Regions from separate parts of the Streptomyces sp. NPDC054047 genome, predicted to be linked through region 1. Evidence: riboswitches for the same ligand, from Rfam matches in the RefSeq annotation. Region 1 holds a riboswitch; the other holds the start of a gene.
The links. Region 1 has a riboswitch for glycine ahead of gcvT (glycine cleavage system aminomethyltransferase GcvT). Riboswitches for the same ligand answer to the same signal wherever they lie in the genome.
Positions count from the first base shown of each region.

Region 2: another riboswitch for glycine. It lies ahead of gcvP (aminomethyl-transferring glycine dehydrogenase); the one in region 1 lies ahead of gcvT (glycine cleavage system aminomethyltransferase GcvT).

Region 1 covers NZ_JBVJKV010000010.1:40,755-55,841, reverse strand. Annotated here, with positions in the region: gene ACZ6ZP_RS30895 (enhanced serine sensitivity protein SseB C-terminal domain-containing protein) at 1-738, opposite strand, end outside; gene ACZ6ZP_RS30890 (enhanced serine sensitivity protein SseB) at 862-1,665, opposite strand; gene ACZ6ZP_RS30885 (AAA family ATPase) at 1,727-2,413, opposite strand; glycine riboswitch at 2,555-2,660, shown strand; glycine riboswitch at 2,661-2,772, shown strand; gene gcvT (glycine cleavage system aminomethyltransferase GcvT) at 2,808-3,932, shown strand; gene gcvH (glycine cleavage system protein GcvH) at 4,022-4,399, shown strand; gene glyA (serine hydroxymethyltransferase) at 4,430-5,692, shown strand; gene ACZ6ZP_RS30865 (L-serine ammonia-lyase) at 5,875-7,260, shown strand; gene ACZ6ZP_RS30860 (GNAT family N-acetyltransferase) at 7,912-8,571, opposite strand; gene ACZ6ZP_RS30855 (EF-hand domain-containing protein) at 8,653-8,865, shown strand; gene ACZ6ZP_RS30850 (MerR family transcriptional regulator) at 9,094-9,756, opposite strand; gene ACZ6ZP_RS30845 (hypothetical protein) at 9,971-10,918, shown strand; gene ACZ6ZP_RS30840 (ABA4-like family protein) at 10,915-11,370, shown strand; gene ACZ6ZP_RS30835 (CU044_5270 family protein) at 11,334-12,509, opposite strand; gene ACZ6ZP_RS30830 (RNA polymerase sigma factor) at 12,506-13,168, opposite strand; gene ACZ6ZP_RS30825 (NADPH-dependent F420 reductase) at 13,321-13,980, shown strand; gene ACZ6ZP_RS30820 (glycoside hydrolase family 25 protein) at 14,012-14,563, opposite strand; gene ACZ6ZP_RS30815 (YncE family protein) at 14,650-15,087, opposite strand, start outside.
Region 2 covers NZ_JBVJKV010000013.1:5,016-20,102, reverse strand. Annotated here, with positions in the region: gene ACZ6ZP_RS35665 (CPBP family intramembrane glutamic endopeptidase) at 89-889, opposite strand; gene ACZ6ZP_RS35660 (substrate-binding and VWA domain-containing protein) at 1,056-2,828, shown strand; gene ACZ6ZP_RS35655 (glutamate-cysteine ligase family protein) at 2,859-4,376, opposite strand; gene ACZ6ZP_RS35650 (hypothetical protein) at 4,862-5,446, shown strand; gene ACZ6ZP_RS35645 (DUF5999 family protein) at 5,752-5,958, shown strand; gene gcvP (aminomethyl-transferring glycine dehydrogenase) at 6,047-8,932, opposite strand; glycine riboswitch at 9,140-9,237, opposite strand; gene ACZ6ZP_RS35635 (PRC-barrel domain-containing protein) at 9,381-9,761, shown strand; gene ACZ6ZP_RS35630 (DNA polymerase IV) at 9,771-11,159, opposite strand; gene ACZ6ZP_RS35625 (MerR family transcriptional regulator) at 11,254-11,889, opposite strand; gene ACZ6ZP_RS35620 (bifunctional nuclease family protein) at 12,077-12,550, opposite strand; gene ftsR (transcriptional regulator FtsR) at 12,604-13,347, opposite strand; gene ACZ6ZP_RS35610 (FHA domain-containing protein) at 13,364-14,332, opposite strand; gene ACZ6ZP_RS35605 (DUF881 domain-containing protein) at 14,415-15,087, opposite strand, start outside.

The DNA of each region.
Region 1 (15,087 bases):
CGCCGGGGCCGGCTGGGCCTCGCGGTCGTAGAACGGCCGGGCATTGGCGCGCAGCCACATGGCCACCGGGTCGTACGCGTCGGACATCGCGACGGTCGACACGGGCAGGCCGTCGGGGACGGCGGCGATCGACTGCTGCATCATCGTGCGCACCCCGTCGACCGACGAGGGCGCCGTGTCGTACACATCGAGGCCGATGGCCAGATACGGCGCACCGAGCGCGGGCTGCACCCAGGCGCGGCGCAGCGAGCGGACCGCGGGGGTGCGGTGCGCGTTCTGCGTGAGCAGGGCGTAGAACTGGGGGATCTCGATGGCCGGCTCGGTGAGCCGCAGCGGGCCCGCGGGCAGCAGGTCGAGGCCCGACGCGATGCGCCGCAGGTCGAGCCAGGGGATGCCGACGCCGCCGCCGGGGGCGTGCGGGTTGAGCCAGAGGCCGTAGTGGTCGGGGTAGAGCGTGCGGGAGATGTCGAGCCCGCTGACCACTTCGTACGAGCGGTTCCAGCCACTGGCGGAGAGCTCCTGGGCGGAGGTCACGCACGGCGCGTACCCGAGGCCCTCGACCTCCATGTTCCCGTACTGGGCGTCGGGGGACCCCGCCTGGCCGTGCCAGAGCAGCATCCACACCTGGTCGGCGGCGAGCGCCCGCAGGAGCGCCTCGTAGGCGTCGTAGCGCCCCGGCGTCACCTGGCGCAGCATGTGCTCGACCTGCCCGGCCGCAGCCGTGCCCGACGCACTCACCCTTAACCGCCCCTTCGCGATGACCCGCTGACCCGGTGTCCCCGGCTCATGAAACCAGCTTAAGCGGCGATCCTGACACCGACTTGACGTACGGCACCCTCACACACGTACCCGCACATGTCCTTACGCGTGTCCGTGCTCGTGCCCGGGGCTCTGCCCGAAGAAGGGCCGGACCCGCTCGCGCATCCAGTCGCCGACCGGGTCCTGGGCCACGTCGAGCAGCACCAGGTTCACCGGCCAGGCCACCGGTGCCAGACCAAGGGCCCTGCCCACGGCCTCCATCGGCAGCTCGCGCGCGTTGCCCTCCCAGGAGCTCAGTTCGACGCCGACGAACAGCGCGGGCGCCTCGCCCTCGACGCTCGCCAGGCAGCGGCGGGCGCTCAGGACGACCCCGGTGGCCTCGAACTCACGGGCGGCGGCGGACAGGAAGTCCACCGGGTCCTCCTGCCAGTCCGGTTCGAAGAGGCGTACGCGGCCGCCGGTCGCGGGCCCGTCCAGCGGCGTGCGTCCCGACCGGCAGAGCTCGGCGACGGCCGGCGGCGGAAGCGGGACCCCGATCGTGCCGTCCGGGTTGACCGCGATGCCCATCTGCGGGGGAAGCCCGCGCGCGAACTCCACGGCGGGCGCCACGGTGCAGCCCATCCGGCCCCCGGTGACGTGCTGGAACTGCTGCTCGGAGCTGAAGACGGGGACGTAGGCCTGGCCGTCGATCTCCAGCGTGGGCAGGTCCAGGGTGCCGCTGTCCGGCGCCCCGCCGTTCGGCAGCGGGACCCAGACGTGGCTGCGGCCGAGCACCTCCACGATGCGGGCGCCCGCGGACGCCCGGGGCGCCCCCGGCGTGCCGAGAGAGGCCGCGAGCACCTCTTCGAGTTCGTTGCCCGGCCATCCTCCGTAGGGATGGGCGTGCGCCTGCGCCGGAATGTCCATCTGTCTTAACCCCTGCTCGGTCCCGCTCTGCCTGCGGCACGACCCTAACGTGAGCGGCGGCTCAGTCCCCGAAGCCGATCCCCCGCAGCACCCCGGCCGCCGTCCGGTCGAGCAGCACCGCCGAGCCGCAGCCGCGCGGCAGATCGCCCCTCTCGGCGGCGCCGACGAGCCGGCCGACCGTCCTGCGGTGGCGCGCGAAGGCGTACCGCGACACGCCGCGCCCGCGCGCGAGCTGGCCCTCTATGGCGGTGTCCGGCTCCACGTCGAGCAGCAGCAGATGCAGGGTCGTGCCGCGCCGCGCGGCCTCGCGGGCCAGCCAGCGGCGCACCCAGGCCTGGGTGCCGCAGTCGTGCACCACGACGCCCTCGCCGGAGCGCAGGGCCCTGCGCAGGCCCGCGTAGTGCGCGATGCGGACCAGGGGGCGGTACACCGCGTACGGCAGCAGGCTCGGCATGCGCCGGGCCCAGCGGTCGCGGGTGTCCTGCGAGTCGATGCGCGGGCCCGCGACGGCTCTGCGCATCAGCGTGGACTTGCCGCTGCCCGGCAGCCCGGAGACGACGATCAGATCGCCCTCGCCGAACGTGAGCCGGTGCGGGCTGTGGCCGGTCCGCTGCCGCAGGTCGCGGACGACGGCCGCCGGCAGGGGGCCGCAGCTCTCCCTGGTGGGGGCGGCTGCCTGTTTGGGCAGGGCCACCCCCGTGTTGGTCGCGTAGACGCTCGTCCTGCGCACCGTGATCGGCCTCCCCATAGCGGTCACGTACCTGCTTACCGCAGCTTCCCCGGCAAGTGTAAAGAGAAGGTAATGCGGCACAAGGGCATTACCCGACTGGCACTGCCCTGTGACGCGGGCGCGTGCAATGATGTGCGCGCAAACTCCATACAGGCCGTTTGAATCCGCGCGGGAGAGTTCCCGGACACCGTCGAAAGACGCTCCGGGGCGCCGAAGGAGCAAGTCCCTCCCTTGAATCTCTCAGGCCCCGTACCGCGCGGGCGAGGCACATCTGAAAAGCGGGCCGCGGTCGCGGCTCCACCCAAGGTGCAAGTCATGACCCCCTGTACGGACGGGTCGTGGTGAACCTCTCAGGTTCCGATGACAGATGGGGAGGATCGACCTCGCCCGTCATGCCCTGGGAGTTCCACTGATGAGTACCGTCCCCCGTCTGACCGCCCTCGATGCCGTGCATCGTGCGCTCGGCGCGACGATGACCGACTTCGCGGGCTGGGACATGCCGCTGCGCTACGGCAGCGAGCGCGACGAGCACATCGCCGTCCGCACCAAGGCCGGTCTCTTCGACCTCTCCCACATGGGCGAGATCACGGTCACAGGACCGCAGGCCGCGGACTTCCTGAACTTCTCGCTGGTCGGCAACATCGGCTCCGTCGGTGTCGGCCGCGCCCGCTACACGATGATCTGTGCCGAGGACGGCGGCATCCTGGACGACCTGATCGTCTACCGGCTCGGCGAGACCGAGTACATGGTGGTCGCCAACGCGTCGAACGCGCAGGTCGTCCTGGACGCGCTCACCGCCCGCGCCGACGGCTTCGACGCGCGGGTCCGTGACGACCGCGACGCGTACGCGCTGCTCGCCGTCCAGGGTCCCGAGTCCCCCGGCATCCTGAAGTCACTCACGGACGCGGACCTGGACGGCCTGAAGTACTACGCGGGCCTGCCGGGCACGGTCGCGGGCGTGCCCGCGCTCATCGCCCGGACGGGTTACACCGGCGAGGACGGCTTCGAGCTGTTCGTGGCGCCCGGCGACGCCGAGAAGCTGTGGGGCGCGCTGATGGAGGCGGGCGAGCCCGTCGGCCTGGTCCCGGCCGGCCTCTCCTGCCGCGACACGCTCCGCCTGGAGGCGGGCATGCCGCTGTACGGGCACGAGCTGACCGCCGAGCTGACGCCCTTCGACGCGGGTCTGGGCCGGGTCGTGAAGTTCGAGAAGACCTCGCAGGCCGACACCTTCGTGGGGCGCGCGGCGCTCGCGGCCGCCGCCGAGCGCGCCGAGACCGCTCCCCCGCGCAAGCTGGTGGGCCTGATCGCCGAGGGCCGCCGCATCCCGCGCGCGGGCTTCTCCGTGGTCGCCGACGGAAAGGTCATCGGCGAGGTCACCTCCGGGGCGCCGTCCCCGACACTGGGCAAGCCGATCGCCATCGCGTACGTGGACGCCGCGCACGCGGCTCCCGGCACCGAGGGCGTCGGTGTGGACATCCGCGGCACGCACGAGCCCTACGAGGTCGTGGCTCTGCCGTTCTACAAGCGCCAGAAGTGACACTTCCGTCTCTTTGGTAACCCGGAAGTGACCCCCCGCACATCATTCCCGTTCCGCAGCACCCACCCGCGTACAGGAGAATTCAGGTCATGAGCAACCCCCAGCAGCTGCGTTACAGCAAGGAGCACGAGTGGCTCTCGGCCACCGAGGACGGTGTGGCGACGGTCGGTATCACGGAGCACGCCGCCAACGCGCTCGGTGACGTCGTCTACGCCGACCTCCCCGAGGCCGGCGCCGCGGTGACCGCGGGCGAGACGTGCGGCGAGCTCGAGTCGACCAAGTCGGTCAGCGACCTGTACTCGCCGGTGACCGGTGAGGTCGTCGAGTCGAACCAGGACGTCGTGGACGACCCCTCGCTCGTCAACTCCGCCCCGTTCGAGGGTGGTTGGCTCTTCAAGGTACGCGTCACGGAGGAGCCGAAGGACCTGCTCTCCGCGGACGAGTACACCGAGTTCTCCGGCAGCTGAAGCCCCCCGAAGACCCCTAGGGACCACCTGATGTCGCTTCTCAACACCCCTCTCCACGAGCTGGACCCGGAAGTCGCCGCCGCCGTCGACGCCGAGCTCCACCGCCAGCAGTCCACCCTCGAAATGATCGCGTCGGAGAACTTCGCTCCGGTCGCCGTCATGGAGGCCCAGGGCACGGTCCTCACCAACAAGTACGCCGAGGGCTACCCCGGCCGCCGCTACTACGGCGGCTGCGAGCACGTCGACGTCACCGAGCAGATCGCGATCGACCGGATCAAGGACCTGTTCGGCGCCGAGTACGCCAACGTCCAGCCGCACTCCGGCGCCTCCGCCAACCAGGCCGCCCTCTTCGCGATCGCCCAGCCCGGCGACACGATCCTCGGCCTGGACCTGGCGCACGGCGGCCACCTCACGCACGGCATGCGCCTGAACTTCTCCGGCAAGCAGTTCAACGTGGTCGCGTACCACGTCGACGAGGCCGGTCTGGTGGACATGGCCGAGGTCGAGCGTCTGGCCAAGGAGAACAGCCCGAAGGTGATCATCGCGGGCTGGTCCGCCTACCCGCGCCAGCTGGACTTCGCGGAGTTCCGCCGGATCGCCGACGAGGTCGGCGCGTACCTGTGGGTCGACATGGCGCACTTCGCCGGTCTCGTCGCCGCGGGCCTGCACCCCAACCCGGTGCCGTTCGCGGACGTGGTCACCTCCACCACGCACAAGACGCTCGGCGGCCCGCGCGGCGGCGTCATCCTGGCCCGCAGCAAGGAGTTCGCGAAGAAGCTGAACTCCGCGGTCTTCCCCGGCTTCCAGGGCGGCCCCCTGGAGCACGTGATCGCGGCCAAGGCCGTCTCCTTCAAGGTCGCTGCCTCCGAGGAGTTCAAGGAGCGCCAGCAGCGCACCCTGGACGGCGCCCGCATCCTGGCCGAGCGCCTGGTGCAAGGCGACGCGAAGGCCGTCGGCGTCGACGTCCTGTCCGGCGGCACGGACGTGCACCTGGTCCTGGTGGACCTGCGCAACTCCGAGCTGGACGGCCAGCAGGCCGAGGACCGCCTCCACGAGGTCGGCATCACGGTCAACCGCAACGCGGTCCCGAACGACCCGCGCCCCCCGATGGTCACCTCGGGCCTGCGGATCGGTACGCCCGCGCTCGCGACCCGCGGCTTCCAGGAGGAGGACTTCCGTGAGGTCGCGGACGTCATCGCCGAGGCGCTGAAGCCGGGCGAGGTCGACACGGAGTCGCTCAAGGCCCGCGTCTCGGCCTTGGCAGCCAAGCACCCGCTGTACCCCAACCTGTAGCAGTTTCGTACGCTTTCCTTCGTACGATTCTTCGGGGCACCGCGCACACTGGACAGTGAAGACAGTGAGTGCGGTGCCCCGGCTCATGCCCCGCGTTCGCAGTTCTCCGCACAGTTCGTTCCGTAGTTCTCCGCACCACCCCGGCAGACAACGGCGTCTACCAACCATCATTGGAGTCTCTCGTGGCCCTCTCGGTCTTCGACCTGTTCTCGATCGGCATCGGCCCGTCCAGCTCCCACACGGTCGGTCCCATGCGCGCCGCCCGCATCTTCGCGAGCCGCCTCAAGAACGAGGGCCTGATGGCCCACACCACCGCCATACGGGCCGAGCTCTACGGCTCCCTCGGCGCCACCGGCCACGGCCACGGCACCCCGAAGGCGGTCCTGCTCGGCCTGGAGGGCGAGTCCCCGCGCGAGGTCGACGTCGAGTCCGCCGACGACCGCGTCGAGCGGATCAAGAGCACCGGGCGCCTCAACCTCCTCGGCATGCACGAGATCGACTTCGACTTCGACGAGGACCTGGTCCTGCACCGCCGCAAGGCCCTGCCGTACCACGCCAACGGCATGACGATCTTCGCGTACGACCACGAGGGCGCCCTCGTCCTGGAGAAGACGTACTACTCCGTGGGCGGCGGCTTCGTGGTCGACGACGACGCGGTGGCCGGCGAGAACCCGATCGTGCCGGACGACACGGTCCTCAAGCACCCCTTCCGCACCGGCGACGAGCTCCTGCGCCTGGCCTCCGAGACCGGCCTGTCGATCTCCGCGCTGATGCTGGAGAACGAGAAGGCCTGGCGCACCGAGGCGGAGATCCGCTCGGGGCTGCTCGACATCTGGGGCGTCATGCAGTCCTGCGTCTCGCGCGGCATGTCCCGCGAGGGCATCCTGCCCGGCGGCCTCAAGGTCCGCCGCCGCGCGGCCAACTCCGCGCGCCAGCTGCGCGCCGAGGGCGACCCGCAGGCCCGTGCCATGGAGTGGATCACGCTCTACGCGATGGCGGTGAACGAGGAGAACGCCGCGGGCGGCCGCGTCGTGACCGCCCCGACCAACGGCGCCGCGGGCATCATCCCGGCGGTCCTGCACTACTACATGAACTTCGTGGCCAACGGTTCCTCCCAGGAGGAGCGGGAGGACGGCGTGGTCCGCTTCCTGCTCGCGGCGGGCGCGATCGGCATGCTCTTCAAGGAGAACGCCTCGATCTCCGGCGCCGAGGTCGGCTGCCAGGGCGAGGTCGGCTCCGCCTGCTCGATGGCGGCGGGCGCCTTCGCCGAGGTGCTCGGCGGCAGCCCCGAGCAGGTCGAGAACGCCGCGGAGATCGGCATGGAGCACAACCTCGGCCTGACCTGCGACCCGGTCGGCGGCCTCGTCCAGATCCCGTGCATCGAGCGCAACGGCATGGCGGCGGTGAAGGCCGTCACCGCGGCGAAGATGGCGATGCGCGGCGACGGCAGCCACAAGGTGTCCCTCGACAAGGTCATCAAGACCATGAAGGAGACCGGCGCCGACATGAGCGTGAAGTACAAGGAGACGGCGCGGGGCGGCCTCGCGGTGAACATCATCGAGTGCTGAGCCTCCGACAGGGCTCTCCCAGCAGGTGGCGTCGGAGCGGACCTGTTTCAGGTCGCTGAGGCAGGCGTCCGCTGCCTGAGTCGTCGTGGCGTGCCGTGCGGCGGGACCCGGTGGCCGGTCCGTCGGCGCCGCCGCGAGGGCGGCGAGCTTGGCGCCGTCACCGCGGTCCGCGTCGCTCAGCGCCTCGGACAGGCCCTCCCCCGCGTCCTCCGGCGTGTACATCGCGGTGGTGACGACGTCGAGCACCGTAGGCGGCGTAGTCGCCGACAGCCCGGCGGAACCCCACGGCCTGCCGAGATAGGTGAGCTTCGCGCAGGCCGCCGCCGCACCGCCCCGGCGGACCTGCCGGCGCGCGGTGTCGATCTCGACGTCGGCGACACGGTGCACGGGCGTACGACTCCGGCCCGGCGGCACAGGCTGCGCACCCTGGCGACCAGCTTTGGCACGGCGAACGGCTTGACCAGGTAGTCGTCGCCCCCGCCCGCTCGCGAAGCCTTCGACCCGGTCGGCGACGGTGTCGCGCACGGTCAGGAAGGGCACCGGGCAGGTGGGGCAGGTTCTCACCGCGCGACAACCCAGGTTCTCACCGCGCGACAACCCAGGTTCTCACCGCGCGACAACCCAGGTTCTCACCGCGCGAGAACCAGGTTCTCACCGCGCGAAGAACAACGCCTCCGCGCCCACCGGCCGATACCCCGCCGCCTGGAAGGCCCGCACACTGCGCGCGTTCCCGGCCGACTGCTGCGACCACACCGGGGCCCCGCCGGGCACCAGATGCCGGGCGGCGAGCGCCAGCGCCCGGCCGAGCCCCCGGTGCCGTACGTCCTCGGAGACCTCGATCGCCGCCTCCCAGCGCCCGGCGAGACCGCGCCCGAGCACCAGTACTCCGCCGCCGTCGGCGGCCCACACGCGCACGTCGTCGCGGCGCTTGCGGGCCCGCACCACCCGGGGGTGGTCCGGGTCGTCGATCTCGCGGAGCCCGACGGCCGGTCCGGGTCCGCCCGGCAGCGCGGCGGCCACGGTGAGGAGGTCGGTGGTGTCCGTCGTGCGTCCGGTCCGCTCCATGAAGGCGGCGAGGAACAGGGGGTTCATCGTGGCGGCCAGCGGGTCGCAGTCCAGCGCGGCGAGGGTGGCGTGCACCCACCGCGGGTCCTCGTCCGTGAAGACCACCGAATGCGCGGTGAAGGCGATCACGCCCGCGTCGCGGTGGCAGGGCTGCGGCACGACGGTCGTGGTGCCGTCGGGCGGCGGGAACTGCCCGACGGCCGCCGCGTCGAGGATCGCCCCGAGCGCGGCAGGGGTGCTGGCCATGGGCGTACTCCTTGTGATCGCGTCCTCGGACGGCCGATACCCTAACCCCCGTCAGTAGTGCACGAAGAAGGGGTGGATCCGGTGGCGGACATCGAGGAAGCGCGCAAGACGTTCGACCAGTTCGACGCGGACGGCGACGGCTTCATCACGGCGGCCGAGTGGAAGTCGGCCATGGCGAAGATGGGGGACTTCTACGTCACCGAGACGGTGGCCGAGGCCGTGATCGGCACGAAGGACACCGACAAGGACAAGCGCCTGTCGTTCGACGAGTTCTGGGCGAGCCTGAACAAGTAGCGGGAGCGCGGCACAAGGGGCCCGGCACGGGAGTGCGCCGGGCCCCTTCCGCGTATCTCGACCGGGGTGATCGCTGGTCAGTACGTCGTCCATGGCGCGTTTCGTACGGCCGTCGAGGCGATGGACGCGGAGGGGGCGGCGGGGGTCTGCGGGGGCGGTACGCGTGGCGCAGGGCGAACTGCAGGACACCCCTGGGCCGGTTGACGGCCGGCCATAGGGCCCCCGCACCTACCGCCCAGTCTCCGTCTCCCGCTCCGCAGCACTGTCGATCCCGTAGAACCGCGCCGACGCGTCCACATGCGCCATCCGCCGCATCGCGTTGAACACCGCCTCCCCCAGCACGGTGCCGATCACCACGCTCTCCACCAGGTCCTCGACCGCCACCCGCCGGTCCACGTAGCCGAGGTCGGCGCGGGCGACCATCTCGGCGGCGTCGGCGTACGTGTCGAGCAGTTCCGCGAACGCCCCGTGGCCGACGCGCCCCATGGCGGCAAGGGCCCGTGACAGGTCGGCCGCGGCGGGATTCGACTCATGGGTGCGCCAGCCGCGGCGTGCGATCAGCTCCTCGACCGCCGTGTGCGCGGCCGCCGCCTCGGCGTCGTCCTCGGCCTCCCCCGCCGAACCGAGCCGGTCCGCGGCGGCTCCGAGCACCTTGTGCAGCGCGCGCCCCGGGTCGTCGACCGCGCCGAGCACCTCCGCGATCGCCGCCACCTTCAGGCCGCCCACGTCGAGCAGCGCGCGGATGAGGCGCAGCCTGCGCTCGTGCGCCTCGCCGTACTGCGCCTGGTTCGGGCTGCTCAACTCGCCCGCCGGCAGCAGCCCTTCGCGGACGTAGTACTTGATCGTCGGCACCGGCACACCGGTCCTGCGGCTCAACTCGCCAATACGCACGGCCTGCCCACTCTCCTCTTCGCGCTTGCGCCCGCCACTCTGCCACCGGCCGCGCCCTTGCCATCCCCGAGCTCCATCATAGATAGTGGCGCTATCGGATAGCGGACAGCGCCACTATCTATATTTGCCGCAGAGGCGAACACAGACAATCAGGGGGATTCCCATGCCTTTATGGCGTTCATGGCACCGACCGCTCGTGGTCTTCTCCGCGTCCATGGTGGTCCTGGCCGTCGTGTCCGGCGTCGGCCTGGTCGTCGACGACCGCGTGCTCGTCGGCTCGCGGATCTGGTTCAAGCCGTTCAAGTTCTCGGTCTCGTTCGTCGCGTACGGTCTCTCGCTCGCCTGGATGCTGTCGTTGCTCGACCGCGGCCGCAGGGCGGGCTGGTGGGCGGGCACGGTCGTCGCCGTGTCGAGCCTCACCGAGATGGTGCTCATCACCGGGCAGGTGGTGCGGGGCAGGCGCAGCCACTTCAACCACCAGACCCCGTTCGACGAGGCCCTGTTCAACGCGATGGCCGTCACCGTCGTCATCCTGTGGCTCGGCACCCTGCTCATCGCGATCCTGCTGCTGCGCGCCCGGATCGCCGACCGCGCGTCCGCCTGGGCGATGCGCTGCGGAATCGCCATCGCTCTCGCCGGGGCGGCCGTCGGGTTCCTGATGACCCAGCCGGCGCCCGGTCAGCAGCGGGGCTCCTCGCCGATCGTCGGCGCCCACAGTGTCGGCGTACCGGACGGCGGCCCCTCCATGCCGCTGACCGGCTGGTCGACCACCGGCGGCGATCTGCGCATCCCTCACTTCGTCGGCATGCACGCGCTGCAGTTGCTCCCGCTGCTCCTGATGGGCCTGACGGTCCTCGCGGCGCGCCCCCGCTTCGGGCGGCTGACCGGCGAGCGGGTGCGGCTGCGGCTCGTGCTCATCGCCTCGGCCGCGTACGCCGCCGCCTTCGCCCTGGTCACCTGGCAGGCCCTGCGGGGCCAGCCGCTCATCCACCCGGACGGCGCGACGCTGACGGCCGCCGGCCTGATCACCGGCGCGACGGCCGCGGGTGCGTACGCAGCCCTGCGCACCCCAACCAGCCGTAATACCAGCCCAGTTCAGAGCCCAGTACAGGCAGCCGGAAGCCCTCTGGAAGAAGACGACAACAAGGAGCTTGTGTCATGACCGGATTCCTCTTCGAGCTCACCTTCTGGCTGGCCGCCCCGGTCTGGCTGCTCATGATCTTCGCACCGGGGTGGCGGACGACCGCACGGATCGCCGCCTCACCCCTCACCGTCCTACCGGTCCTCGCCGTCTACGTGGCGATGGCACTGCCCGTCCTGCCCGAACTCTGGGCCGCCGTCAGCAGCCCCGACATCGACGGATTCCGCGAGCTGCTCGTCCTCGCCGGCGGAGCGGGCGCGATCTGGGCGCAGGTCATCGCCTGGGACCTGCTGATCGGACAGTGGATGTACCGCGAGGCGCGGCGCATCGGCATCCACCCGCTGGTCATGGGACCGCTCCTGGTCCTGACGATCCTCCTCTCGCCGTTCGGCCTGCTGCTCTTCCTGCTCCTGCGGGCCGTGAAGGAGAACCGCGATCAGCCGCGGCCCTTGGTCGGCTCCATGCCGCGCTGATCGACCACCGCACGCTCCAGGACCGCGACTCTGCCGGAGAGGACCTCGGGGTTCCCCGCCTTGCCGGGCCTGCCGCCCGGCTTGTGGTCCTTGGTCATGTAGCTGCGCGCGCCGAGGTAGGCGAAGGACTTTTTGTCGAAGATCCATTCACTGCGCATCGCGAACGATGACTCCTCGAGGGTGATGCCGATCCCGTGGCGGCCCGCCGCGTCCACCGCGTCCGGGATCACGGTCACCCCGGGGAGCTTCGCGACGGCCTTGTAGAACGCGGCGGCGTTCTCCGCCGGCATGATCGCCTCGGCGATCAGGTCCCCGATCCTGTCGAAGACCGCCTGCGCCTTCGTCTCCTCCCCTTCGATCACCCGCGTCTCGGCGTACAGCTTCTTCAGCAGGGCGTCGGGGTCGGTGGGGAGCGAGGCCAGCCAGTCGTACGTCGGCCGCTCGGGCCCCTCCGGAACGGCACCGCTGTCATCGGAACCGTCCACGGCGGACGCCTCGATGGGCAGGTCCTGACCGGGCATCGACGCCCCCTTGCCGCTCTCCCGGATCAGGCCGATGTCCGTGACGGGGGCGGGGTTCTGCGCCATCCAGACCTGCCGCTTGAACGGCGCGCCGAGCTTCACCTTGCCGTAGAGCTCGCCCTTGTTCTCCTGGACCAGGCTGCGCACGTACACGAACTGGCTGTCCTTCACCCCCTGCGTGTCGGCCTTCAGGGACGCGGTGGCGATCCGGTCGAGCGTGACGGCCGCACCGGCACTGGCTCCTCGGCCCGCTCCCATGTCACGGACACCGCCGGAGCCGCCGGACCCGGCGGAACCGGAAGGAAGCGTGGCGGCAAGGACCCCGGCCACCGCGAGCGCGGCGGCGGCCGGCATCAGCACGGCGGGGCGCAGGAAGCGGCGGCGGGCCGACGCGGGGACGGCCTCCTCGCGATCCACGGTGGCGTTGTCGCGAGCTGCGTTGTCGAAGGCGGCGTTGTCGAAGGCGGCGTTGTCGCGGTCGATCTGCTGCATCAGGATGTCCTTGTGGTGAAGGTGACGCCCCGGCGGAAGTTCCCATTCGTCTTCGTCCGACTCCGCGAGCAGGCGGGCCAGTTCAGCGGCCTCGTCCTCTCCCCGGGACGGGGTGGCGGCGTTCATCGGAATTCCTCCCGCAGGGGCAGGGCCGCGAACGCGGCCTCACTCTCTACCTCTCCGCGACCACGGAAAGGTTCCGTCACGTTCTTCACTTCCCTCGCACCGGCCCCGTCGTCCTCGCTGAGCCGCCGCAGCCGCGCACGGGCCCGCGAGAGCCTCGAACGCACCGTGCCGACCGGAACGCCGAGCGCCTCGGCGGCCTGTGCGTAGTCAAGGCCGGACCACACGCACAGCACGAGCACCTCACGCTCCTGACGGCGCAGCCGACGCAGCGCGCCGTGCACCGCCGCGAGCCGCCGCGCGTCGTCCATCCGCCCCGCCGACTCCTCGGCGAAGTCCGCCACTTCGGGCGGGGACGGCTGACGGGACAGGAAGGCCAGCCGCCGGCGCAGGCCGCGGTTGGCGTTCTGCGCCTTGTGCGTCGCGATGCCGAGCAGCCACGGCTTGAGCGAACCGCCGTCCGGTTCGAGACGCTCGCGGGTGCGCCAGGCCGTCAGGAAGGTCTCGGACATGACCTCCTCGGCGGTCGACCAGTCGCCGGTCAGCCGAAGCGCATGGTTGTAGACCGTCCGCGCGTACGCCTCGTACAACTCACCGAACGCCTCCCGCTCGCCTGCCCGGATCCGTGCATGGATGCCATCTCCCAGTTCAGTAGGCCTCACACCACGTATCTCTCCGCACCCCGGGACAAGTTCCTGTGCCCCTCGTCACAAGAATGCCCCCCGCCGCCCCCCGGCCCGGAATACTCCACCCGATCCGGAGGTTGGCTCCGCTACGAGACCAGCGAACCAGCCAACCCCCGGAAGGGCCAGTCATGAAGATCGGCATCATCGGCGCGGGCAACATCGGCGGCAACCTCACCCGCCGCCTCACGGCCGTCGGCCACGACGTGTCCGTCGCGAACTCCCGCGGCCCGCAGACCCTCACGGACCTCGCCGCGGAGACCGGCGCCACGCCCGTGACGGTGGAGGAGGCCGCGCGCGGCGCCCAGGTCGTCGTCGTGACGATCCCCCTGAAGGCCGTGCCGAACCTGCCGTCCGGCTTCCTCGACGGAGCGGCCGACGACGTCGCCGTCATCGACACCGGCAACTACTACCCGCAGCAGCGCGACGGGAAGATCGCCGAGATCGAGGAGGGCCTGACCGAGAGCCGCTGGACCGAGCGCCAGATCGGCCACCCGGTGATCAAGGCATTCAACGGCACCTACGCCCAGGACATCCTCGACAAGCCCCAGCCCAAGGGCACGCCCGGCCGCGTCGCCCTGCCGGTGTCCGGCGACGACGAGGCCGCCAAGAAGGTCGTACGCGACCTCATCGACGAGATCGGCTTCGACACCGTGGACACCGGCGGCCAGGACGACTCCTGGCGCCAACAGCCGGGCACCCCGGTCTACGGCCTGGCGGCGGACACGGAGGCAGTCCGCAAGGCACTGGACTCCGCGTCCCCGGAGCGGACAGCGGACTGGCGCGCCTGACCACCGACGCGACGGGTCGCGCGCGGGACGGCTACGGCTTGGCCCAGTCCCGCAGCGCGGCCTCGCTCGCGAAGTCCGCGACGTTCTTGTCCAGCGGCGTCGACGTGTACTGGTGGATACGCCACTTCGCCTGGATGCGCGGCTTGCCCGCCGAGACGTAGTCCGCTATCCACAGACCGTCACCCGCAAAGGATGTGCTGTCCCGGGTGGTCCAAAAATCGCGGTTGCAGTAGAGCAAACACCTGTGCGAGGGCCGCAACCGCTTCACCTCCCGGATGAAGCGGTCCTTCTCCGCGTTCGACGCGGCCGTCCGGTCCCCCGTCCACTCCCAGTCCACCGCCAGCAAGTCCCCCGCCTTCTCGGGGGCCTTGCTCACGAAGTACTCCGCCTGGGCCGTGATGTTGCCCGGCCACAGGAAGTGGTAGAAGCCGACCACACAGCCGCCGTCCCGTGCGCGCTTCGTCTGCGCGGTCAGTCTTGGGTTGACGTACGAACGGCCCTCTGTCGCCTTGATGATGACGAAGGATATGCCGTCCGTGTCGAACGTGGACTGGTACGAGCTGACGTCGATGCCTTTGAGCACGGGCAGCCTCCTGAGCGGCAGAGGGGAGATCGGCTGGATCTACCCTTGTGGTGCCCGGTGGCCGTGATGGTCAACCGTTGAACGGCTCAGCGGAAGATCCCCGTGTGGCCCAGCGAGTAGCGGCCGGGCTGCGGGTAGACCGCGAGGCCGTGCGGGCCGCCGCCCACCGGGATGCGGGCGGTCTGGACTCCGGTGCGGGTGTCGATGGCGTACACCTCGGAGTCGTAACGGCCCGACAGCCAGAGGGTGTTGCCGTCCGCCGACACTCCGCCCATGTCGGGGCTGCCGCCCTGGGGGAGCTTCCACTTCTTGGTGAGTTTGTTCTTGGGGAAGTCGAAGACGGAGACGGTGCCCTCGCCGCGGTTGGACACGTACATCTCGCGTGAGTCCCGGCTGACGTACAGGCCGTGGGTGCCCTTGCCGGTGGGCAGGAGCTTGGGCCGGCCGAACTTCTCGCCGTTCAGGACCCACATGCCGTCGGCCATCATGTCGGCGACGTAGAAGGCCTTGCCGTCGGGCGAGAT
Region 2 (15,087 bases), on a different contig from region 1:
CGCACGACACCCGGTCGTACGTCCCCACAGCACCGTCCGCGCCAGCCCAGCACCGTCCGCGCCAGCCCAGCACCGCCCTGCCCGCCGCCTAAGGCGTCGGCAGCCACCCCACCTTCCCCGCGAGCAGCGCGTACCCGACGAACGCGCCGATGTCCAACAGCGAATGGGCCACCACCAGCGGTCCGACCCGCCCCCACCGCCGGTACAGGAGCACGAAGACCACCCCCATCGCCATGTTCCCGATGAACCCGCCGATGCCCTGGTAGAGGTGGTACGAGCCGCGCAGCACCGAGCTGCCGACCAGCGCGGCCATCGGCGTCCACCCCAACTGCCCGAACCTGCGCAGCAGATAGCCGACGACGATCACTTCCTCGAGCACCGCGTTCTGCACCGCGGACAGCACGAGCACCGGGTACTTCCACCACACGTCGGGCAGGTCCTCCGGTACCACCGTCAGGTTGAACCCGAGCCCGCGCGCCGCCAGATAGAAGGCGATCCCGGTGCTGCCGATCACCGCCGCGATCGCCGCCCCGCGCCCCAGGTCCGGCCACGGCCTGCTCCGGTCGAAGCCGATCGTGCGCAGCCCGGCGCCCTCCCGGATCAGGAAGTGCGCGACCAGCGCGACCGGCACCAACGCGGTGGAGATTCCGAACAATTGCCACGCGAGATCAAGCCATGGCCGCCCCGGAGCGGCCGACGCGTTCATGGTCGCCGCCTGATCCTTCAGACCACCCGGTTTGGTGACCGACCCGACAAAGCTGATCAGCGCGGACACACCGCTCGCACCCAGGGAAAGTGCCAGGACGAGCAGCGTCTCGTCCCGGAGGATCCGTCGCGATGGCTCCTCGCCCCGAAAAGAACCGGCCAACGGCCCGGGCTCCGCTTGCACTCCGCCTCCAGTTGAGTATTCCCGCCTCATCCCCATCTCCGCCCCGCTAGGGTCTCGAAAAGAGTTACGAAGATCGTGCGCGACAGGCCGAGGGGGACGGACGCCGACTGCGGTCATGCCACCCCCTCTTTCCTTGCTTCATCACTCAAGGAGGGGCACCACCGCCATGGGACGTCACAGCTTGCCCGATGAGTACGGGACGGACGCACCCGACCCTCGGCCACGCACCCGCGGCCGCACCGTGGCCATCGCGACGGCACTGGTCCTGACGGTCGCGGCGGGCACCGCGGTCGCCGTCCGCAGCGACCTGCTCACCTTCGGCGGTTCGTGCAGCGACGACGCGGTGGAGCTGGACGTCGTCGCCGCGCCCGACATCGCCCCCGCCCTGCGCGCGGCCGCCGACGACGCGCGCGAGAACGAGGTCGCGTCCGACGGAGCCTGCATCGACGTACGGGTCACCGCCCGTGACTCCTACAAGGTCGCCGACCAGCTGCGCACGGGCAAGGGCGATCCGGGCTACGACGTGTGGGTGCCGGACTCCGAACTGTGGCTGCAGCGCGTGGGCCTGGGCGGCCGGCAGAACAAGGTGTCGCCCGCGGGGAACATAGCCTCGTCGCCGGTCGGCATGGCCATGGTCCCTTCGGCCGCCGAATCCCTGGGCTGGCCCAAGAAGACGTACGACTGGCCGGAGTTGACCGGCGCGGCGATGAAGGGCGACAAGCTGCGGCTCGGCGCCGCCGATCCGGCCCGCAGCGCGACCGGCCTGCTGGCCCTCGCCAAGCTGAGCGCCTCGGCGAAGAAGTCGGGCGGCAAGGACGGCGACACCCAGGCCGCCGGGCTGGCCAAGGCCCTGTCCGCGCGCACCTCCGACAGCGACAGCCAGCTCCTTGACACCCTGGCCCGCGACGCCTCCGGCACCGAGCAGGGCAACCCGCGCCGCAACCAGGCGCTGATCCTCTCCGAGCAGGCCGCGTTCAAGCACAACGCGACGGCGGGCGAGGAGAACAGCCTGGACATGTTCTATCCGAAGGACGGCTCGCCGCGCCTCGACTACCCGTACACGCTGGTCCAGGAGGACGAGCTGTCCACGGACCAGAGCCGGGCCGCCCTGCGCTTCATGACGCTGTTCGGCGACGACGAGGGGCGCGCGATCCTGGAGAGGCACGGCTTCAGGACGGGCACCGAGGCCCCGTCGGCGAAGCTCATCACGGCGGCAGGCGGCCGGACCCCCCAGCCGTACGGCGACGAACCGACCGATCCTCCCTCCGAGAAGGAGGTGCAGGAGACGCTCGGCATGTGGACGATCACCGTCCAGAGCGCCCGGCTCAGCACCGTCGTCGACGTCTCGGACTCCATGGGCCAGCTCGTGCCGGGCCGGGGGCAGACGCGGATGGAGGTCACCAAGTCCTCGCTCCTCCAGGCCCTCGCGGGGTTCACCGACGAGGACGAGATCGGCCTCTGGGAGTTCTCCACCCTCCTGGACGGCGAGCGCGACTACCGCAAGCTCGTGCCGACCGAGCGGCTCGGCGACCGCAAGGGCGGCGGCACCCAGCGGGACAAGGTCTCGGAGGCCTTCAGCGATCTGGCGCCCATCCCGGGCGGCGCGACCGGCCTGTACGACACGACGCTTGCGGCGTACAAGGAAGCCACGTCCACCTACGCGAAGGGCAAGTTCAACGCGCTCGTGGTGCTCACGGACGGCGCGAACCAGGACCTCGGCTCCATCTCGCGCAGCAACCTCATCGCACAGCTGGAGAACCTCGCCGACCCCAAGCGCCCGGTGCCGCTCATCGCGATCGCGGTCGGCCCGAACGCGGACAAGGAGGAGGTCGTGCAGATCGCGGAGGCGACCGGCGGATCAGGTCACCAGGTCGATGATCCGGCGCAGATCCACGCGGTCATCCTCAAGGCCATCATGGAGGCGGGCAGCCACGGCTGAGCCCGCCCCCGTGCGCCTCGGCGCGGCGCCTCAGCTCAGGAAGGCCGGTTCGGGCAGCCCCACCGGCCAGGTGTGCACCGGGTCCCCCGCGTGCATCAGCTCGGCGTAGCGCCGGGTGGTCGCCGCGAGCGCGGCCTCGCGTTCGAGCCCGGTCTCCAGGGCCTGGTGGTAGGTCGCCGCCTGCCAGGACGCCCCGTTCACCCGCCGCCTGCAGCGCTCCTCGATGACGCCGAGGTAGAAGTCCCGGTCGGCGGGTTCGACTCCCCACGCGTCGAGCCCCGCCGCGGCGAGCGGCAACAGCTCGTCGCGTACGAGAGCGACCGCGGGCACCTCGACCAGCCCTCCGTAGCGGCCGCGCCGGGGCCATTGCAGCCGGGCCTCGATGCCGTCGCGGCACGCGGTGTCGAAGTTGCTCGCCGCGGCCTCGAAGGGCAGCCGGGTCCACACGGGCCGGGGCTCCTCGGCGAGGGCGCGTACGACGCCGTAGTAGAAGGCGGCGTTGGCGATGACGTCGGTGACGGTGGGGCCCGCGGGCAGGACGCGGTTCTCCACGCGCAGGTGCGGGACGCCGCCGGCGATGCCGTACACGGGACGGTTCCAGCGGTACACGGTGCCGTTGTGCAGGACGAGTTCGCCCAGCTGGGGCACCCGGCCGTCGTCGAGCGCCTCCAGCGGGTCCTCGTCGTCCATGAGGGGAAGCAGCGCGGGAAAGTAGCGCAGGTTCTCCTCGAAGAGCTCGTACGCGTCGCTGATCCAGCGTTCGCCGAACCAGGTCCGCGGCCGCACGCCCTGTGCCTGTAGCTCGGGCGGGCGGGTGTCGGTGGACTGCAGGAACAGCGGCGGCCGGGATTCGCGCCACAGCTCGCGCCCGAACAGGAAGGGCGCGTTGGCGCCGACGGCGACCTGCGCCGCGGCGACGGCCTGCGCCGCGTTCCACACGTCGGCGAACCTGCCCGGTGTGACCTGGAGGTGCAACTGCACGGAGGTGCAGGCCGCTTCGGGCGCGATCGACGCGGAGGTGCAGGTCAGCCGCTCGATGCCCTGGATGTCCAGGACGAAGTCCTCGCCGCGGGCGGCCACGATCTGGTCGTTGAGCAGCGCGTAGCGGTCGACGTCGGAGAGGTTCCCCGAGACCAGGTCGTGGTGGGCGAGCGTCGGCAGAATACCGATCATCACAATGCCCGCGTTCACCTCGTTGGCTTTCCGGTGGGCATAGGCGAGGCCGGTGCGCAGCTCTTCGGCGAGGCGGTCGAGAACCCGTCCGCCCAATCGGTGCGGGGCGATATTGACTTCAAGATTGAACATTCCGAGTTCGGTCTGGAAGTCGCGGCTTGCGATGCGCTCGAGAACTTCCGCATTCAGCATTCTCGGCATGCCGTCGGGCCCCGCGAGATTCAACTCTATCTCCACCCCCATCAGGTTCTGGGGGCGGTCGAACCGCTCCTCGTCCAACAGTCTCCGCAGCCCCGCGAGACACTCCCTGAGCTTGCTCCGGTACCGGTGCCGCTCGGCCAGGTCAAACGTTCCTGCTACGACCTTCTCCCCCATCGAAGCGTCCCCTCCTCGGATGGGCAGCCAATGATCCGGCCGCGATGTCTCGGGGGATGATGCCCTGCAATGTGATCGATAACGCCCCGCACATGCCTCCGGCCCAGTAGGCTCGATGCCGTGCCCACGCGGCACATTCACCGGGCATGGGGTACGCCGGGGATTCCTCGCCCCGAACCCCTGGTGAAAAACGCCGACGAGAATCGGCCGTCCGCTCCCGCGAAGGGAGCCGAGGTCAAACGCCTGGGCTCATCCGAGATCGGGATAAAGCCCGCAAAATGGCGACCGAATAACGCCTTGCAGGCAATATCGGGTGCGGTTAGACGAAACACTGCCTGAACACGTGTCGTATAAACTCCGCGAACGAGGCAGAGAGTTGGCGCTCGCGGTCCCCTGCCCCCGCCCCCTCTGACTTCGGAGCAGACAGCGACGTCCGCACCTGTCCTCGTTCCACCGTGCCTGTCGAATGAGAGAGGCGACCCATCATGCCGCTGCAAGTCCCCCCGGCTCCCGCGCCCGCCCTGCGCAGCGTCCTCGCGGCACTCGGTTCACCCACCGCCGTACGCGAAGCCCGCACCCCGTCCCTGCGTGCCGCGCAGGGACCGACGAGCCCCGAACTCCCGTTGCCCGTCCACGTCCTCGACCGGATCGCCCCGTCGGGCACATCGCCCACCCGGCTCGCCGGGTGGCGCTTCCTGATCCGCTCCGGCGAGCGAGCCGTCGCCGCCGCGGACACGATGCTGACCCCTGACGGATGGGCCTTCTCCCACTTCTTCGAGGGCCCCTACATCGCCTCCACCGAACGCGCCCTGCGCCATGCCGAGGCGATGCCGATGCCCTACCAACCCCGTCTGCTGTCCGTACCCGAGCTCTACATGCTGACCCTCTGGCTGCACGGCGACTGCACGGCGGACGGCGCGGACGGCGATCTCGCGCCCTCCGACATCCTCGTGCCCCTGGCGCCCGCGCCTCCCGGCATCGCGGCGCACCGCCCGCACCGCGCCGCGGAGCTCCTCAAGGTCCTCACCCACCGTCTGACCCCGGCACCGCTGCTCGGCTCGCCCGCCTGACCTCGCCGTACGTCCCCGTGCCCCGCCGCCGACCTCGGCCGCGGGGCTCGGCGCGTGATGTGCCCATACGGACTAGCCCAGTATGACCACCCCGAACCACCCGAAGAGACAGTGCAGTTGGGCTGAACCGTCCGGGCGGGTGATACGTCATTAAGCAGTAAGGAGCGCTGCCGCTAAATCCCTGCGGATTGACGTCCGTAGGGCAACACTGGGATCGGACCGACTAAACGGGGGGCGGCATGAACACCGCATCGAGCCGCAAGGCAGACGTCACAGCCATCACACCGCAGCGAAAGAACCCTTCCATGTGCCAGCACCAACCACCGTGCCCGACAGCCGACTCCGCCGACCGGGAAGCCGCACTGCTCACGGCGAGCCACCCGGAGCAGGGCTGGAGCCTGCTGTGCAACGGCGTCCTGCTCTTCGAGGACACCGGTGAGCTGCTGCCGGACGGCCAGATCATCGCCCCGCATCGACCGCTGGGCACGGACAAGATCATGACCGCCGCCTGACGCGGCGCCATCACGGCACGGACAACAAAGGGGCCGACCCGGAGCAACAACCTCCGGACCGGCCCCCACGCATGTTCTGGACGCGCTGTCAGTCCTCGTACGCATCCAGCGGCGGGCAGGAGCAGACCAGATTCCGGTCGCCGTACGCCTGGTCGATGCGGCGCACCGGCGGCCAGTACTTGTCAGCGGCTACGACGCCGGCCGGGAAGACGGCCTCCTCGCGGCTGTAGGCGTGCTCCCACTCACCGCCGAGCGCGGCGGCGGTGTGCGGCGCGTTGCGCAGCGGGTTGTCGTCCGCCGTCCACTCGGCGCCGACCTTCTCGATCTCCGCGCGGATGTTGATCATCGCCTCGCAGAACCGGTCGATCTCGACCAGGTCCTCGCTCTCGGTGGGCTCGATCATCAGCGTCCCCGCGACCGGGAAGGACATGGTCGGCGCGTGGAAGCCGTAGTCGATGAGCCGCTTGGCGATGTCGTCGACGCTGACACCGGTCGCCTTGCTCAGCGGGCGCAGATCGATGATGCACTCGTGCGCGACGAGCCCGCCGGGGCCGGTGTAGAGCACCGGGTAGTGCGGCTCGAGGCGCTTGGCGATGTAGTTGGCGGAGAGCACGGCGACCTGCGTGGCGCGCTTGAGGCCCTCGCCGCCCATGAGGCGTACGTACGCCCAGGAGATCGGCAGGATTCCCGCGGAACCCCACGGCGCGGCGGAGATCGGCCCGACGCCCGTCTCGGGGCCCGCGGCGGGCTGCAGCGGGTGGTTGGGCAGGAACGGCGCGAGGTGCTCGCGCACACCGACCGGGCCGACGCCGGGGCCGCCGCCGCCGTGCGGGATGCAGAAGGTCTTGTGCAGGTTCAGGTGCGAGACGTCGCCGCCGAACTTGCCGGGCTGGGCGAGGCCGACCAGGGCGTTGAGGTTCGCGCCGTCGACGTAGACCTGGCCGCCCGCCTCGTGCACGGAGGCGCAGATGTCGGCGACGTGCTCCTCGAACACCCCGTGCGTGGACGGGTAGGTGATCATGAGCACGGACAGCTCGTCGCGGTGCTTCTCGATCTTGGCGCGCAGGTCCTCGACGTCGATCTCGCCGTCGTCGCTGGTCTTCACGACGACGACCTTCATGCCGGCCATCACGGCGCTCGCGGCGTTGGTGCCGTGCGCGGAGGACGGGATCAGGCAGACGGTGCGCTGCTCGTCGCCGTTGGCACGGTGGTAGCCGCGCACCGCGAGCAGTCCGGCGAGCTCGCCCTGCGAACCGGCGTTGGGCTGCAGCGAGACCTTGTCGTACCCGGTGACCTCGGCGAGGCGCTCCTCCAGCTCACGGATGAGCGTCAGATAGCCCTGCGCCTGCTGGGCGGGGGCGAAGGGGTGCAGCTGGCCGAACTCGGGCCAGGTGACCGGCTCCATCTCCGTGGTCGCGTTGAGCTTCATGGTGCAGGAGCCCAGCGGGATCATGCCGCGGTCGAGCGCGTAGTCGCGGTCGGACAGCTTGCGCAGGTAGCGCAGCATCGCGGTCTCGGAGCGGTACTGGTGGAAGACGGGGTGCGTCAGGTAGTCGTCGGAGCGCAGCAGAGCGCCGGGGAGCGAGTCCGCGGTCTGCGCGTCGAGCGCCTCGACGTCGGCCTCGACGCCGAACGCCGTCCAGATCGCGGTCAGTTGCTTGCGCGTGGTGGTCTCGTCGCAGGCCAGGGAGACGTGGTCGGCGTCGATCTGGTGGATGTTGACACCGCCCTCGCGGGCCGCGGCCACGAGCGCCTCGGCCCGGCCGGGCACCCGAACGGTCAGGGTGTCGAAGTACGCGCCGTGCACGACCTCGACACCGCCCGCGGTGAGCCCCGCGGCGAGCACGGTCGCGTAGCGGTGGGTACGCCGCGCGATGGACTTGAGGCCCTCGGGCCCGTGGTAGACCGCGTACATCCCGGCCATCACGGCGAGCAGCACCTGCGCCGTACAGATGTTGCTGGTGGCCTTCTCGCGGCGGATGTGCTGCTCACGGGTCTGCAGCGCCAGGCGGTAGGCCTTGTTCCCGTCCGCGTCCACGGACACACCGACGAGCCGCCCCGGCAGGCTGCGCGCGAACTTCTCGCGCACCGCCATGTAACCGGCGTGCGGGCCGCCGAAGCCCATCGGCACACCGAAGCGCTGCGTGGTGCCGACGGCGATGTCGGCGCCGAGCTCGCCGGGCGAGGTGAGCAGCGTCAGGGCCAGCAGGTCGGCGGCGACGGAGACGATGGCACCGATCTCGTGCGCCTGCTCGATGAGCGGCTTGATGTCGCGCACGGCACCGGAGGCGCCCGGGTACTGGATCAGTACGCCGACGACACCGCGCTCGGCGACCTCGGCCGGGATGCCCTCGCTCAGATCGGCGACGACGACCTCGACACCGGTCGGCTCCGCGCGGGTCTGGATGACGGCGACGGTCTGCGGCAGGGCGTCGGCGTCGACCAGGAAGACACCGTCCTTGACCTTGCCCATGCGCCGCGAGAGCGCCATGGCCTCGGCGGCGGCGGTGCCCTCGTCGAGCAGCGAGGCACCGGAGGTGGGCAGCCCGGTCAGCTCGGCGACGACGGTCTGGAAGTTCAGCAGCGCCTCGAGGCGCCCCTGGGAGATCTCGGGCTGGTACGGCGTGTAAGCGGTGTACCACGCGGGGTTCTCCATCACGTTCCGCAGGATCACCGGCGGAGTGAAGGTCCCGTAGTAACCGAGCCCGATCATGGAGTCGAGGACCTGGTTGCGGTCCGCGAGAGAGCGCAGCTCGGCCAGGACCTCGGCCTCGGTGCGCGCCCCGGGCAGGTTCAGCGCCTCGGCGTTCTTGATCACATCCGGCACGGCGGCGGCGGTCAGCTCGTCCAGCGAGCCGTATCCGACCTGCGCGAGCATCTTGGCCCGTGCTTCCACATCGGGACCGATGTGCCGCTGCTCGAAGGGAATGCCCTGCTCGAGCTGCGAGAGCGGGATACGAGGGGTGGCGGTCATGCGGAGGCCTCCTGGTCTGACGCGGGTCTGACGCGACCTGCGAGGGGCACCACGGCGCGGGTACCCGGACGGCCTCCCCCTCTGTCATCTCAACCTGAGAGCTTCACCGGTCCGTGCCTCGCGAGAGACGCCGTACCGGCTTTCACCGTCGGTGAGGAAGGGTTTCGAACGTGCCCGCCCGACGCCCGCCCTACTTTCCAGAGTGACCTCGTCCGTGCGGTACAGGGGCCTGAGAGATTCCGGGGAGGAGTTGCTCCTTCGGCGCCTCCGGTGTGTCCACCGGAGAGCTCTCCCGCACGGGGTCAGCAGCCAAGCGCCAGCCTACCAGCGAGGAGATGGAGGATCCCTCGAGTGGCCGCCTGCCCCGAAGTGCTCTTTCGTAGTGAATACGAACGAACAAGGATGAGTTACGCCCCACTTCGACAAGCCTCGACCAGTTGGAGGGCCCGTGCAGACCGATATCGATCCACGCACCTTGATCGGCCGCAAGGCGTTCGACCGCAACGGGGCGAAGATCGGCACGATCGACGAGGTCTATCTCGACGACGCCACCGGGGCCCCGGAGTGGGCGGCCATACGCACGGGCCTCTTCAGCCGGGACGCCTTCGTCCCCCTGGAGCCCAGCGAGGTCACCAGCGAGGGCACCCTGCGCATCCCCTTCGACCGCTCCCTGGTCAAGGACGCCCCGGACTTCGGCGTGGGCCGCCACCTCTCCCCCGAGCAGGAACTACAGCTCTACCACCACTACGGCCTGGACATCACGCCCCCGCAGTCGGCGCCACCGCCGGACCAGGACTTCGGAAAGATCGCGGGCCAGGAGAGCACCTGACCCCACGGCTCAGCCCTCCTCCCCCGGCGGAGTCACCAGCGGCAACGGCTCCGCGGGGACGAGCTCGGCATCGTCCACCCGGAAGGTCCTCACCCGCCCCGGCGCAGACCCCGGTGTCTCGAACCGCACCGTCACCCGCCCGAGCCCGCTCCCCTGCACCCACCCGTGCCCGAAGCGCGCATGCCGCACATCGTGCCCCGCGCTCCACCGGCGCAGGACGAGCGGCACCTCCTCGGCCGGCTCCTCCACCGTCTCGGCAGCCACCCCCTCCGGCGCGGCCTCGCCCTCCCTCTGCTCAGGGCCCTCTGCCAGCGCCAGCGCCTGGGCCTGGGCCTGCGCGAAGAGATCCTCCTGCGTGTAGTCGGCGAGCCCCGTGACGCCCACGCCGAGCAGCCGCACGCCTCCGGTGGTGTCCACGGACTCCAGGAGCCGCGCGGCGGCCTCCCGCACCACCCCGGGGTCGTCCGTCGGCCCCCGCAGCGTCTCGGAACGCGTCAGCGTCGAGAAGTCGAACCGCCGCACCTTCAGGACGATGGTCCGCCCCGAGTGCCCCGCCGCCCGCAGCCGCTCCACACACCGGTCGGCGAGCCGCGCCACCTCGCCCCTGACCCGCACCCGGTCATGGATGTCCACGTCGTACGTGTCCTCGACGCTGACCGACTTGGACTCCCGCTCGGCCACCACGGGCCGCTCGTCGCGCGCGAGCGCCATCGCGTACAGCGCGCTCCCGTGCGACTTGCCCAGGAGACGGACGAGCTCGTCCTCGCCCGCCTCGGCGATCTCCCCCACCGTCGTGATCCCGCCGCGCCGCAGATGGTCCCCGGTGGCCGGCCCCACACCGGGCAGGATGCGCACCGACAGCGGCCCGAGCAGGTCCCGCTCGGTCCCCGGCACTATCAGCCGCAGGCCGTCCGGCTTGGCCTCCTCCGAGGCGATCTTCGCCAGCATCTTGGACGCGGCGAGCCCGACCGACCCCGCGAGCCCGGTCACCGCCTTGATGTCGGCACGCAACCGCTCGCCCACGGCCAGCGCCGACGCCTGGTCGTCGGCCACCCCGCCCGCCTCCAGGTCGACGAATGCCTCATCCAGGCTGAGCGGCTCCACCAGCGGCGACAGCTCACGCAGCAGCGCCATCACCTGGTCGCTGATGTCGCGGTAGAGCGCGAAGCGCGGAACCAGATAGGCGGCATTGGGCACCAGACGCCGCGCCTGCCCCATGGGCATCGCCGAGTGCACACCGAACTTCCGCGCCTCGTACGAGGCCGTGGCCACCACGCCCCGCGGTCCGAGCCCGCCCACCACCACGGCTTTCCCGCGCAGACTCGGCTTCGCGGCCTGCTCGGCGGACGCGTAGAAGGCATCCATGTCCAGATGCAGAATCGTGGGCGCGGTTCTCACACCACTGATGCTGCCCTACGCCACTGACAACGCCCCGAGAACGCCACCCCGCACCCAACCGGGCCGCGACCGGTCCGCGACGCGCGCGGCGGCCTCAGACGGCCCTGTTGCGCCGCCGCGCGAGCTCGTCGGCGGGGTTCGGCCGCACCAGCGTCTCCCCGGTCTCGATCCGCTCGCCGTGCAGCTGCGAGAGCGCCGCCTCCACGTCCCGCCACACGACACCCACGGCGATCCCGAAGACCCCCTGGCCGCCCTGGAGCAGATCGTGGACCTCGTCGGGCGACGTGCACTCGTAGACCGTCGCGCCGTCGCTCATGAGCGTCATCCGCTCCAGGTCCTGGAAGCCGCGGTCGCGCAGATGCTGGACCGTGGTCCTGATGTTCTGCAGGGACACACCGGTGTCGAGGAACCGCTTCACGATCTTCAGGACGACGACGTCCCGGAAGCTGTAGAGCCGCTGGGTGCCCGACCCGCCCGCGGACCGCACACTGGGCTCGACCAGACCCGTACGGGCCCAGTAGTCGAGCTGTCGGTAGGTGATGCCGGCGGCCGCGCACGCGGTCGGCCCCCGGTAACCGATCTGTTCCTGTTCGGACTGTCCGGACGTGGCGTCCCCGCTCCCCTGAACGCTCCCCTGAACCACCATCGGCCTCTTCGGAGAGTGACCGGCCGCGCTGCTGTGAAGCGGATACGGCCCGCCCATCGCCGTACCGTCGCCGCTGCTTCCCACGCCGACCTCCGTCCTTGACCTGCCTTCTCGACGGTAGGCAGTCACCAGGGGCTCGTCAACGATCGCCACACTCGGCACGCCGAGTGATAATCACCCTAAGAGTGGTTTGCCGTACCGCACCGCCGGGAAAAGCTAGCCGAATGGTCCGCCGGACCCCTTCGGAAGCGACGGACCACCGGCTGACGGACTACTGGCTGTTCGTACCGAAGTCCTCGGGCGAGATCTGATCGAGGAACTCGCGGAACTTCTCCACCTCGTCCTCCTGCTCGTCCGGAATGGCGATGCCCGCGTCGTCGAGGACACCGTCACTGCCGTAGATCGGCGTTCCGGTGCGCAGGGCGAGCGCTATGGCGTCGGACGGCCGGGCGCTCACCTCGACTCCGCTGGCGAAGACCAGTTCCGCATAGAAGACCCCTTCTCGGAGGTCCGTGATGCGCACTTCGGTGAGCTCCTGTCCCACCGCCTCCAGCACGTCCTTGAACAGGTCGTGGGTCAGCGGCCGTGCGGGCGCCATCCCCTGCTGTGCGAAGGCGATCGCGGTCGCCTCACCTGGTCCGATCCAGATGGGGAGGTACCGATCGCCTCCCACTTCACGCAGGAGCACGATCGGTTGGTTGGAGGGCATTTCCACCCGGACACCTACGACGTCGAGCTCGTTCACACAGCAACCCTAGGACGTGCCCGGCCGGTTTGGGTAGTCGGGCACCCCTTGAGTCAGGGCAACCGCACCCCGAGCGCGGTCTGCACCAGTGCAGAGTGCAGCTTTCCGGTCAGTCCCGCGAGCTCCTTCGTACGAGCTTCCGCATGGGCTCTGGTCTGCGGATTGCGGTGCCGGCGCAGCGGCGCGACGACCTGGTCGACGAGCCCGGCCTCGCGTTCGGCCGCCGACTTCAGGGTGCGCAGATGTCTGGGTTCGATACCGAACCGCCCGAGTTCGACGACGAGCGCGGCCACCGTCACGGCCTCCGCGTCATAGCCGCCGTCCGGCAAGGGCACGATGAGCCCGTACGTCTCCCAGTCCGCGAGCTGCTCCGCGTCGATCTCGGCGGCCGCAAGGAGCTCGGCACGGCCCACACGGGCAGCAGTGGGCTCATCGGCGTCACTCACGCCCCAGGCGTCACCGGGCTCGCGCGGCTGCCCCAGAGAGGGCACGGGAGCCTTCTCTCCGCGCTCCAGGGCGTCCAGGTGCTCCCGGATGACCTTGAGCGGCAGATAGTGGTCCCGCTGCATCCTCAGGACGTGACCGAGCCGCTCGACGTCCTGCGGGCTGAACTTGCGATAGCCCGACGGCGTGCGCTCCGGCTCGATGAGCCCTTCCGACTCCAGGAAACGAATCTTGGAGATCGTGACCTCGGGAAACTCGTCACGCAGCGCGTTCAACACGGCGCCGATGCTCATCAGCCGACGGTCCTCGGCGGCGGTGCCGTTGCCGGCACCGCCCCTCGGTGTTTGAAGCATGGACCTTCCTGACGGATCAGATACCCATGGCCCGCTGGCTCGCGTAGAAGACCAGGCGGTACTTGCCGATCTGCACCTCGTCGCCGTTCGACAGCGCGACCGAGTCGATGCGCTCCCGATTGACGTACGTGCCGTTGAGGCTGCCCACGTCGGCGACGGTGAAGGAACCGTCACCGAGGCGACGGAACTCCACGTGGCGACGCGAGACGGTCACGTCGTCCAGGAAGATGTCGCTCTGCGGGTGGCGCCCCGCCGTGGTCAGCTCGCCGTCCAGGAGGAAGCGGCTGCCCGAGTTCGGCCCACGGCGCACCACGAGGAGCGCGGAACCGAGCGGCAGTGCGTCAACGGCGGCCTGGGCCTCCGGCGAGAGGGCGGGCGAGGCGGTCTGCCCCGTCACCTCCGCGTCGTAGGCCTCCAGGCCCGAGATGGAGATGGTGGAGGTCGTCTCCGAGGGACGCTCCGGCGCGGCCCCGGCCCGCAGCGGCGCGCCGCAGTTGGAGCAGAACCGGCTCGCCTCGGCGTTGCGGTTCCCGCACCTCGTACACACCAGGGCCATGGACGGATCCTCCTGCCGCGGCTGCCCCGCGGGGGCATTCGATGCGTACGGATCGGGGGTAAACCCTCCACCCGTACTTGAGGTTGACGGTTCTCCGAAACCTATGCGGCCCGGACCGGCAGGGTCAACAGACGACGCGCCCTGCGCGCCCGAAATGTCACCGCTTGGCCCACCGACCTGGTCACGGAACATCGGGCGCTCGGCGCCCTGCTCCTCTGCATCTCCATGGCGCGTGGCACGGTGCCGGGCAGTGGCGGGGTTGCCACTGTCCTCACGTGCGCTCTTGCCGAACAACTTCGCAAACAACTTCACGGGCGATTCCCCTTGACCGAAACAGACCCGCCCGTGGGGCAGGACGAACCCTGATTGCACACACCGGCATACATCGGCAGCACAGACATCCTCACAACGTCCGCATCCGCCAAACAGTTTCCACCACGCACCACGCTTACAGTGCGCCGACCCCCCGCAACCTCATGCCCTCGACCGGCGGCCCCCATGCACCCCGCCCTCACTGGGACGACGACCGAGCGTAGTCAGGCCGCTTCGCCGCTCGCAAGGCGTCCACCACGATCTTCTCCGCTCGCGTCACGGTGACGGTGGCCTGCTCCTTCTCCAGAGTCTGCACCACGCCACCTGGGATGTTCAGCGCCGGCTCGAGGTCCTGCGGCTTGCCGATCACCTTGAACCGGTAGGGCTTGCCGACCTTGCGGCCGTCCACCCGGACACCACCACTGTCCGTATCCGACAGATAGGTGTTGGCCACTACGCGTACATCATTGATCTGGATGGCCTCGGCACCCGCAGCACGCAACTCCTGAATGGCGTCGAGCAGCATGTCCGCCTCAACCGACTCCTTCTTGTCATCGATGGTCAGCGTGATGCCAGGACCCTGCGCCGCCACGGTGCCCGCCAGAATGCCGAGTTGACGTTCTTTCTCGACAGTCTGCTTGCGGGCCTCCTCGGCCTGGTCCGAGCTGTTCTCAAGCCCGGTGCGCTGGTCCTCAAGACGCTGCTTCTCACCTTCCAGACGCTGTGTACGGTCATCCAGTTCATCGAGAATGCGTACGAGATCTTCCTGACGTGCGCCGCGCAACGCGCTGCTGTCGTTGTTGGAGCGCACCTGGATGGCAAGACCGAGCCCCAGCACGAACAGCAGCAGGGCGACGATGAGTTGGGGGCGC